Regions from separate parts of the Variovorax sp. FW301-JW7 genome, predicted to be linked through region 1. Evidence: predicted binding sites of a transcription regulator. Region 1 holds the regulator's gene; each other region holds the start of a gene.

What was found. Region 1 encodes sigma-54, which starts transcription at its own class of promoters, with help from an activator protein. Its sites were predicted from a motif close to TGGCANGNAANCTGCTTT; they were not measured.
Region 2: AC3WQM_RS25985 (nitrate- and nitrite sensing domain-containing protein) is a predicted target of sigma-54. The motif match lies at 1,022-1,039, and genes of this name have one in related genera.
Region 3: AC3WQM_RS25020 (ammonium transporter) is a predicted target of sigma-54. The motif match lies at 1,269-1,286, and genes of this name have one in related genera.
Region 4: AC3WQM_RS17460 (ammonium transporter) is a predicted target of sigma-54. The motif match lies at 904-921, and genes of this name have one in related genera.

Annotation. Positions count from the first base shown of each region.
Region 1 covers NZ_JBYTBC010000016.1:9,916-12,113, forward strand. Annotated here, with positions in the region: gene AC3WQM_RS29070 (phospholipase D family protein) at 1-450, opposite strand, end outside; gene rpoN (RNA polymerase factor sigma-54) at 461-2,053, opposite strand; gene lptB (LPS export ABC transporter ATP-binding protein) at 2,071-2,198, opposite strand, start outside.
Region 2 covers NZ_JBYTBC010000011.1:94,278-96,475, forward strand. Annotated here, with positions in the region: gene tsaD (tRNA (adenosine(37)-N6)-threonylcarbamoyltransferase complex transferase subunit TsaD) at 1-970, opposite strand, end outside; gene AC3WQM_RS25985 (nitrate- and nitrite sensing domain-containing protein) at 1,072-2,198, shown strand, end outside.
Region 3 covers NZ_JBYTBC010000010.1:159,759-161,956, forward strand. Annotated here, with positions in the region: gene AC3WQM_RS25020 (ammonium transporter) at 1-1,232, opposite strand, end outside; gene AC3WQM_RS25025 (sulfite exporter TauE/SafE family protein) at 1,652-2,198, shown strand, end outside.
Region 4 covers NZ_JBYTBC010000006.1:25,649-27,846, reverse strand. Annotated here, with positions in the region: gene AC3WQM_RS17465 (LytTR family DNA-binding domain-containing protein) at 1-821, shown strand, start outside; gene AC3WQM_RS17460 (ammonium transporter) at 992-2,194, shown strand.

The sequences.
Region 1 (2,198 bases):
CGGGTTGAACAGACGCAGCTCGACGTTCGGCGTGGCGGCCAGGCCGAGCAGCAGCTCGTCTTCGCCGGACGTGTAGAGGTCGTCCATCAACAGGCGCACGCGCACGCCGCGCTGGGCCGCATCGCGCAGGGTGCGCAGCAGGTAGCGGCCGGTCTCGTCGTTCTCGATCTGGTAGTACTGCACGTCGAGCGTGCGCTGCGCGCGGCGCGCCAGCTGCAGCCGCGTGTCGAAGGCGAAGTCGCCGCCGGGCATCAGGCGAAAGCCGCTGAGGTCGGGGTCGGGCTGCGAGGCCAGCGCGATCTTGCCGAGCGCGGTGTCGGCCGAGACGGCGATGGCCTTGGTGGGCGGGCGCGGCGCCTCGTCGGGCAAGGTGGCACAACCGGCGAACAGCGATGCAGCCACGAGGGCGAAGACCCAATGCCCCCAGCGCGACAGCAGGCGACGGGTCATCGTGGGCTTTCTACAGAGCTTTGCGCAGGTTGGCGGGCGCGATGCGCAGCGCCTCGCGGTACTTGGCGACGGTGCGGCGCGCGCACTCGATGCCCTGCTCTTTCAGCATCTCGGAGATCTGGCTGTCGGACAGCGGCTTCTTGATGCTCTCGGAACTCACGAACTGCTTGATCAGCGCGCGCACTGCCGTGCTCGACGCGTTGCCGCCGGTCTCGGTGCCCAGCGCCGAACCGAAGAAGTACTTGAGCTCGACCGTGCCGAAGGGCGTCGACATGTACTTGGCGGTGGTCACGCGCGAGATGGTCGATTCGTGCAGGCCCAGCTCGTCGGCGATCTCGCGCAGCACCAGCGGGCGCATCGCGAGTTCGCCGTGCACGAAGTAGCTCTTCTGCCGCTCGACGATGGCGTTGCTCACGCGCAGGATGGTGTCGAAGCGCTGCTGGATGTTCTTGATGAACCAGCGCGCCTCCTGCAGCCGCTGCGACAGCGCCTGGCTGCCCTCGCCCTTGTGCGACTTGAGCGCACCGGCGTAGATGTCGTGCACGCGCAGGCGCGGCATGACCTCGGGGTTGAGCATGACGCGGAACTTCACGTTCGTGCCGCGCCCGGTCTTGGTGACGATCACGTCGGGAATGACGATGTTGCGTTCGACGTCCACAAAGCGCCGGCCCGGCTTGGGCTCCAGGCGCGCAATGATCTGCAGCGCCGAGCGCACCAGCTCTTCGTTCGTGCGCGTGAGCGTGGCCAGGCGCTTGAAGTCGCGCCGCGCGAGCAGCTCCATCGGCTGCTTGCAGATCGCGATGGCGGTCTTGCGGATGAGCGCTTCGGCCTCGGTCTCGTCTTCGCTGGCGAGCGCCTTCAGCTGGATGCTCAGGCATTCGCCGAGGTCGCGCGCGCCGACGCCCGCCGGCTCCAGGCTCTGCAGCAGGCCGAGCGCCACCTGGAAATGGTGCACGAGGTCGTCGAACTGGTCGTTGTCGTCGCCCGCCAGGCCCGAGGCCAATGCGGGCAGCGAGTCTTCGAGGTAGCCGTCGTCGTTGAGCGATTCGATCAGGAAGCGCAGCGCGGCACAGTCGTTTTCGTTGAGCCGCAGGCTCAGCGCCTGGCGGTGCAGGAACGACTGCAGCGACTCCTGGCTGCGCGCAAGCTCGGTGGCGTCGGCACGCTCGTCGTCGCCCAGGTTGTTCTGGCGCGCGGGTGCATCGCTGCCCCACTCGCTGTCGTCGGGCGCCATCTCGACGGTGCCGTCGCCTTCCCAGTCGGGCTCGCGCTCGGTGATCTCGGCGGCGGGGCCATCGGAGTCGGGCGTGGACGTGGTTTCGCTGGTGGTGGTCGTCGCGCTGCTGGTCGGCGCCGGGGCGAAATCGCCTTCGCCGGTTTCACCGCCCTCGTCGCGCGGCACGGGCGTGTCGACAGCATCGAGCCCGAACTCCTCGCGCGCCGCTTCTTCCGCGGTGCGTTCGAGGAACGGGTTCTCGTCCAGCATCTGCTCGACCTCCTGGCTCAGCTCGAGCGTGGAGAGTTGGAGCAGGCGAATGGACTGCTGCAGCTGTGGCGTCAGCGCCAGATGCTGCGAGACGCGAAGGGACAGCCCTTGCTTCATGGAGACCCGACCCTCCCTTACATGCGGAAGTGCTCGCCCAGGTACACCCTGCGTACCTCGGCGTTGTCGACGATCTCCGAGGGTGTGCCTTGTGCCAGCACGTGCCCGTCGCTGATGATGAACGCGTGATCGCAGATGCCCAGCG
Region 2 (2,198 bases), on a different contig from region 1:
GCGACAGGCCCGACTGCAGCCGCATTGCGGCGGCCATGGCGATCATGGCGCCGTTGTCGGTGCACAGGTGCAGTTCGGGGTAGTGCACGCGCACCTTGCGCTTGGCGCAGGCGGCGTTCAGCTGCTCGCGCAGGTTCCTGTTGGCCCCCACGCCGCCGGCCACCACCAGCCGCTTCAGGCCGGTCTGGTCGAGCGCCGCGAGCGACTTCTTCAGCAGCACCTCGACGATGGCCGCCTGCGTGGAGGCGGCGAGGTCGGCCTTGCGCGCCTCGAGCTGGTCGCCGAGCTTCTTGGCCTGCGTGAGCACGGCCGTCTTCAGGCCGGCAAACGAAAAGTCGAGATCGCCGCTGTGCAGCAGCGGTCGCGGCAGCTTGAAGGCCGCGGCGTCGCCCTCTTCGGCCAGCTTCGCGAGCCAGGGGCCGCCGGGGTACGGCAGGCCCATGAGCTTGGCGCTCTTGTCGAAGGCCTCGCCGGCTGCGTCGTCGATGGTCTCGCCGAGCAGTTCGTAGCGGCCCACGCCGTCGACCCGCATCAGCTGCGTGTGGCCGCCCGACACCAGCAGCGCCACGAACGGAAATTCGGGCGGATCGGCGCTCAGGAACGGCGACAGCAGGTGCCCCTCGAGGTGATGCACCCCCAGCACCGGCTTGCCCAGCGCCACGCCGAGCGCGCAGGCCACGCCGGCGCCCACGAGCAGCGCGCCGGCCAGGCCGGGCCCGCGCGTGTAGGCCACCACGTCGATCTCGGCCAGCGAGCGTCCGGCCTCGGCCATGACGGCTTCGGTGAGCGGCAGCACGCGGCGGATGTGGTCGCGGCTGGCCAGCTCGGGCACCACGCCGCCGTAGGCCTGGTGCATGGCGATCTGGCTGTGCAGCGCGTGCGAACGCAGCAGCGGCAGCGCGTCGCCGTGCGACTCGACCAGCGCCACGCCGGTCTCGTCGCAGGATGATTCGATTCCCAACAAGAGCATGGCGCCGAGTGTAGGGGCCGCCCGCCGGCGGCGCCCGCGAAGGGGCAAGCGAGGCACGGAAGTTGCACGAGCGGAAGGCGCCCCTTCCGCGCCCCCAACGAATGACTTCCGGCCTGAGCTTCCTGATTGCCGCGCGCCGATGCGAGATCGACGCGCTGGACCAGCTCGCGCGCACCAGCGAGCTGGTCGGCGCCATCGGGCGGCTCGTGCATGCGCTGCAGCGCGAGCGCGGCATGTCGAACGTGTTCCTGGCCTCGCACGGCGGGCGCTTCGCCGACCAGCGCGCACCGCAGATCGCCGAATGCCTGGCGCTCGAGCAGCAGGTGCGCGCCGGCTTCGACCGGCTCGAGGCCGAGCACCACCGCGCGGTGGGCGCCGGCCACGGCGCGCGCCTGTTCAGCCGCATCGCCTGGGTGCTGCCCGGCCTGGACGCCCTGCCCGCGCTGCGCCGGCGCATCGACGCGCTCGAGCTCCAGCCGGCGCAGGCCGTGGCCGCCTTCGCCAAGCTCGTGGCCGGCCTGCTGGCGGTGGTGTTCGAGGCGGCCGACGGCGCCACCGACCCCGAGATTTCGCGCCTGCTGGTGGCGATGTTCAACTTCATGCAGGGCAAGGAGTTCGCCGGCCAGGAGCGCGCCTTCGGCGCCGCCGCGCTCGCGCTGGGCCGGGGCGACGACGCGCAGCGCCAGCAGTGGCGCCACCTCATCGAGTCGCAGGAGCGCTGCTTCCAGGTGTTCATCGACTTCTCGGGCGACGCGGTGCGCACGCTGTGGCACGACAGCCAGTCGGACGCCGTGCTCGCCGAGCTCGAGCGCCTGCGCCGCAAGGGCGCCACCTCGGTGCCGGCCGACGCGCTGCTGAGCCAGGCCTGGTTCGACTGCTGCACGCGGCGCATCGACGCCATGCAGACGGTCGAGAACCGCCTCTCGGCCGACCTGCGCGCGCTGTGCGACCACAAGACCGCCCAGGCGCGCAGCGAGCTGGCGGCCTACCGGCAGCTGCTCGGCACGCTGGCGCCGCAGGCCGGCGGCGCGCTCTTCTTCGACGATGCCCAGCAGGCGCAGGACGCCACGCCGGCGCAGCTCGGGCGCCACCTCGAACGCTCGGTGCTCGACATGGTCCAGGAGCAGTCGCAGCGCCTGCAGGCCATGAGCGACGAACTCGACACCGTGCGTGCCTCGCTCAACGAACGCAAGATCGTCGAGCGCGCCAAGGGCCTCCTGATGGCGCA
Region 3 (2,198 bases), on a different contig from region 1:
CCCAGGTGTTCCTTGTGTTGAGCAAGATCGAGGCCCACCAGTTCGCTCTCGGGGTCGACACGCAATCCGACCAGCACATGCACCAGGAACAGCACGATGGCCGTGCCGGCCGCGCTGTAGATCGCCACGCTGGCGACCGCGATCGCCTGCGTCAGCACGTTGCCCGTCGCGCCCGAGATGCGCGGGTCGGCGAACACGCCCGTGAGCAGCGCGCCCACGATGCCGCCGATGCCGTGCACGCCGAACACGTCAAGCGAGTCGTCCGCACCGAGCAGGTGCTTCAGGCCCGTGGCGCCCCAGTAGCAGGCCAGCCCGGCGATGGCGCCGATGGCCAGCGCCGACAGCGGCGTGACGAAGCCGGCCGCCGGCGTGATCGCCACCAGCCCGGCCACGAGGCCGGAGCACAGGCCCAAGAGCGACGGGCTGCGGCGCACGATCCATTCGCCGATCATCCAGCTCATGGCGCCGGCCGCCGCCGCGATGTGCGTGACCAGCATCGCCAGGCCGGCGCGCCCGTCGGCCGCCACCGCCGAGCCGGCATTGAAGCCGAACCAGCCCACCCACAGCAGGCCCGCGCCCGTCATGGTGAGCGCCAGGCTGTAGGGCTCGAAGGCCTCGCGCCCGTAGCCCCGGCGCGGCCCGAGCGCATAGGCGCACACCAGCCCCGCGATGCCCGCGTTGACGTGCACCACCGAGCCGCCTGCGAAGTCGAGCGCACCCATCTGCGCGAGCCAGCCGCCCGGCTCCCACACCCAGTGCGCGACCGGCGCGTACACGAGCACGCTCCACAGCAGCGCGAACCACAGCAGCGCCGAGAAGCGCATGCGCTCGACAAAGGCGCCGAGCACCAGCGCGGTGGTGATGATCGCGAAGCTCAGCTGGAACATCGCGTAGACCGACTCCGGCACGTTCGGCGCCACGTGGCTCACGGCCACCTGGCCGGCCTCCTTCAGGTACTCGAAGCCCGAAAAACCGATGCGCGAGAGCTTGCCCAGCCAGGGCCAGCCGGGCGTGAAGGCCAGCGAGTAGCCGAGCGCGAACCAGGTCAGCGAGACCACGGCGGCGATCGCCACCACCCCGGCCATGGTGGCCAGCACGTTCTTGCGCCGCACCATGCCGGCATAGAAGAGCGCGATGCCGGGCAGCGTCATCAGCAGCACCAGCGTGGTCGAGGTCATCATCCAGGCGGTGTCGGCCGCGTTCAGGGAGGCTTGGGGTGCCAGCAGGGCCATGACCGTTTCTTCTTGGAGTGGTGGACGACAGGCCTGTGTGCACGAGTCATGCCATCTTGTTAACTGCCTGAAACACTTTGGTTTCCCAACCGGGGGGTCGAAGTAACACGAAGCGGGTAATTCCTAATGCACCGGGCGGGTGCGCGCTTGCACAATCTGCGCACTCGCGACGGGCCCTGCTCGTACTGCCGAGGGTCCGAGGAGACAAGCTTCCGATCGATCAACAAGAACATTCTTCAAAGGCTCCGTACGAGATGCCTGTCTGATATTTGAAAAGCGCCGCTGGTCGGCGCTTTTTTTTGCCCGTTCGCAGCGCAAACGCGGGCGCTTTCTTCCAAGCCAAACAAGCCTCCTGGCCAGCCGCTACCGGCCACCACAGCTATCGTTTCGATAGCGATTCCGGTGAGACAATCGCCCGCATGGAAATGCTGGTGGTCACGGGCGCCTCACTGCTCGCGGGTTTTATCGATGCGATCGTGGGCGGCGGCGGGTTGATCCTGGTGCCGGCCCTCTTTGCGGTGTTTCCGGGCGCGCCGCCCGCCACGCTGCTGGGCACCAACAAGAGCGCGTCGATCTGGGGCACCGCGGCCTCGGCGGCCCAGTTCAGCCAGCGCGTGCAGATGCGCTGGAGCGCCATGTGGCCGGCCGCGCTGCTGGGTTTCGGCGGCTCGATGCTCGGCGCCTGGACCGTCACGGTCTTTCCGGGCGACTTCCTGCGCCGGGCGCTGCCGGTCATCCTGCTGGGTGTGCTGGTCTACACGCTGGCGCGCAAGGACATGGGCCGGCTGCACGCGCCGCGCTTCAGCGGCCGTGCCGAGACCCTGGCGGCCAGCACCATCGGCCTGACCATCGGTTTCTACGACGGCTTCTTCGGGCCGGGCACGGGCAGCTTCCTGGTGTTCCTGTTCGTGCGCTGGATGGGCTACGACTTCCTCAACGCCTCGGCCTCGGCCAAAGTCATCAACA
Region 4 (2,198 bases), on a different contig from region 1:
TGCCGCACGCCACCTGGGAGATTCTGGTGTGGGAGGGTTCCAGCCACCTCGTGCTGCTGGCGCTGGTGCCGGGCATCGTGGCGGTCGAGCGCTGGCTGTCGCCGCTGCCGCGCAGGCACCTGCTGCGCTACCTGGCGGGGCATGCGGTGGCCAGCGTGGTGTTCAGCGTGGTGCACGTGGTGGCCATGTTCGCGCTGCGCGCGCTGGCCTACGCGGCGGTCGGCGAGCGCTACGACTTCGCGGACTGGCGCGGCCAGTGGGGCTACGAATACCTGAAGGACGTGCGCGCGTACGCGTCGATGGTCTTCGGCATCTGGGCCTACCGGCTGTTCATGCTGCGGCTGCAGGGGGAGGCGCGGGTGCTCGACGCGCCGGAGGACGCAGGGGCGGCCGAGGCTGCGATGCCGCTGGTGGCCGCCGAGGCACCCACCGACGCTGCCGTGCTTCCCGCGCCCGCTGTCGAAGCGCCGCCGGCGCCATCGCCCGTGGTGGCCCGCCCCGAACGTTTTCTCGTGCGCAAGCTGCGCCGCGAATTCCTCATCGCCGCCACCGACATCGACTGGCTGCAGGCCGAGGGCAACTACGTCGGGCTGCACGTCAACGGCCACGACTACCTGCTGCGCGCCACGCTCACCGACTTCCTGACCCAGCTCGACCCCGCCACCTTCGTGCGCGTGCACCGCAGCCACGCGGTGAACCTGGGCCGCATCAAGGAGATCGAGCCGCTGGACGGTGGTGACGCCCGGCTGCACATGCACGACGGCACGAGCGTGCCCTGCAGCCGGCGGTATCGCGACGCGCTGCGCGGCGGCGCGGGCTGAGGGTTTCGGCGCGTTCCGATCCGGTGCGTGTCCCGCGAAATCGGCTCATTCCTGGGTCGTTTCGCACCATTCAAGAGCCTCCAGGCACCATTTTTGCTTTCTTGCGCCGGCGCCCCGAGCCGTTCGGGTGCGACGCACCAAATCAAACCAAAAACCTGCAAGAAGCTCTCATGGACGCACTCAAACAGGGCGCTGACGCGCTGTTCATCCTTCTCGGCGCCATCATGGTCCTGGCCATGCATGCCGGCTTTGCCTTCCTGGAACTGGGCACCGTGCGCAAGAAGAACCAGGTCAATGCGCTGGTCAAGATCCTGGTCGACTTCTCGGTGTCGACCATCGTGTATTTCCTGGTGGGCTATGGTGTGGCCTACGGCACGCATTTCTTCGTCAGCGCCACCGAACTGTCGGCAAGAAGCGGCTACGAGCTGGTGAAGTTCTTCTTCCTGCTGACCTTCGCGGCGGCCATTCCGGCCATCATCTCGGGCGGCATCGCCGAGCGGGCCAAGTTCTGGCCGCAACTGATCGCCACCGCGGTGATCGTCGGTTTCGTCTACCCGCTGTACGAGGGCATCGCCTGGAACAAGGCCTTCGGCATCCAGGGCTGGATCGCCTCGGTCACCGGCCATGAGTTCCATGACTTCGCCGGCTCGGTCGTCGTGCACGCCGTGGGCGGCTGGCTCGCGCTGCCGGCCGTGCTGCTGCTGGGCGCGCGCCGCAACCGCTACCGCGGCGACGGCTCGCTGAGCGCACACCCGCCGTCGAACATCCCGTTCCTGGCGCTGGGCGCGTGGGTGCTGTGCGTGGGCTGGTTCGGCTTCAACGTGATGAGCGCACAGAGCATCGACAAGATCTCGGGCCTCGTCGCCGTCAACTCGCTGATGGCCATGGTCGGCGGCACGCTGGTGGCGCTGGCCATGGGCAAGAACGACCCCGGCTTCGTCTACAACGGCCCGCTCGCCGGCCTCGTGGCCGTGTGCGCCGGCTCCGACCTCATGCACCCGCTGGGCGCGCTCGTGGCGGGCGGCGTGGCCGGCGCCATCTTCGTCTTCATGTTCACGCGCACACAGAACAAATGGAAGATCGACGACGTGCTCGGCGTGTGGCCGCTGCACGGCCTGTGCGGCACCTGGGGCGGCATCGCGGCCGGTATCTTCGGCACCCAGGCGCTGGGCGGCATCGGCGGCGTGAACCTGTGGGCGCAACTCATCGGCACCTTGCTTGGGGTGGTCTGGGCGCTGATCGGCGGCGCCGTGGTGTACGGCGTGCTCAAGGCGACGATGGGGCTGCGGCTCTCGCAGGAAGAGGAATACGACGGGGCGGATCTGTCGATCCACCACATTTCGGCGACGCCGGAGCGGGAAGTGAATTGGTGAGGGC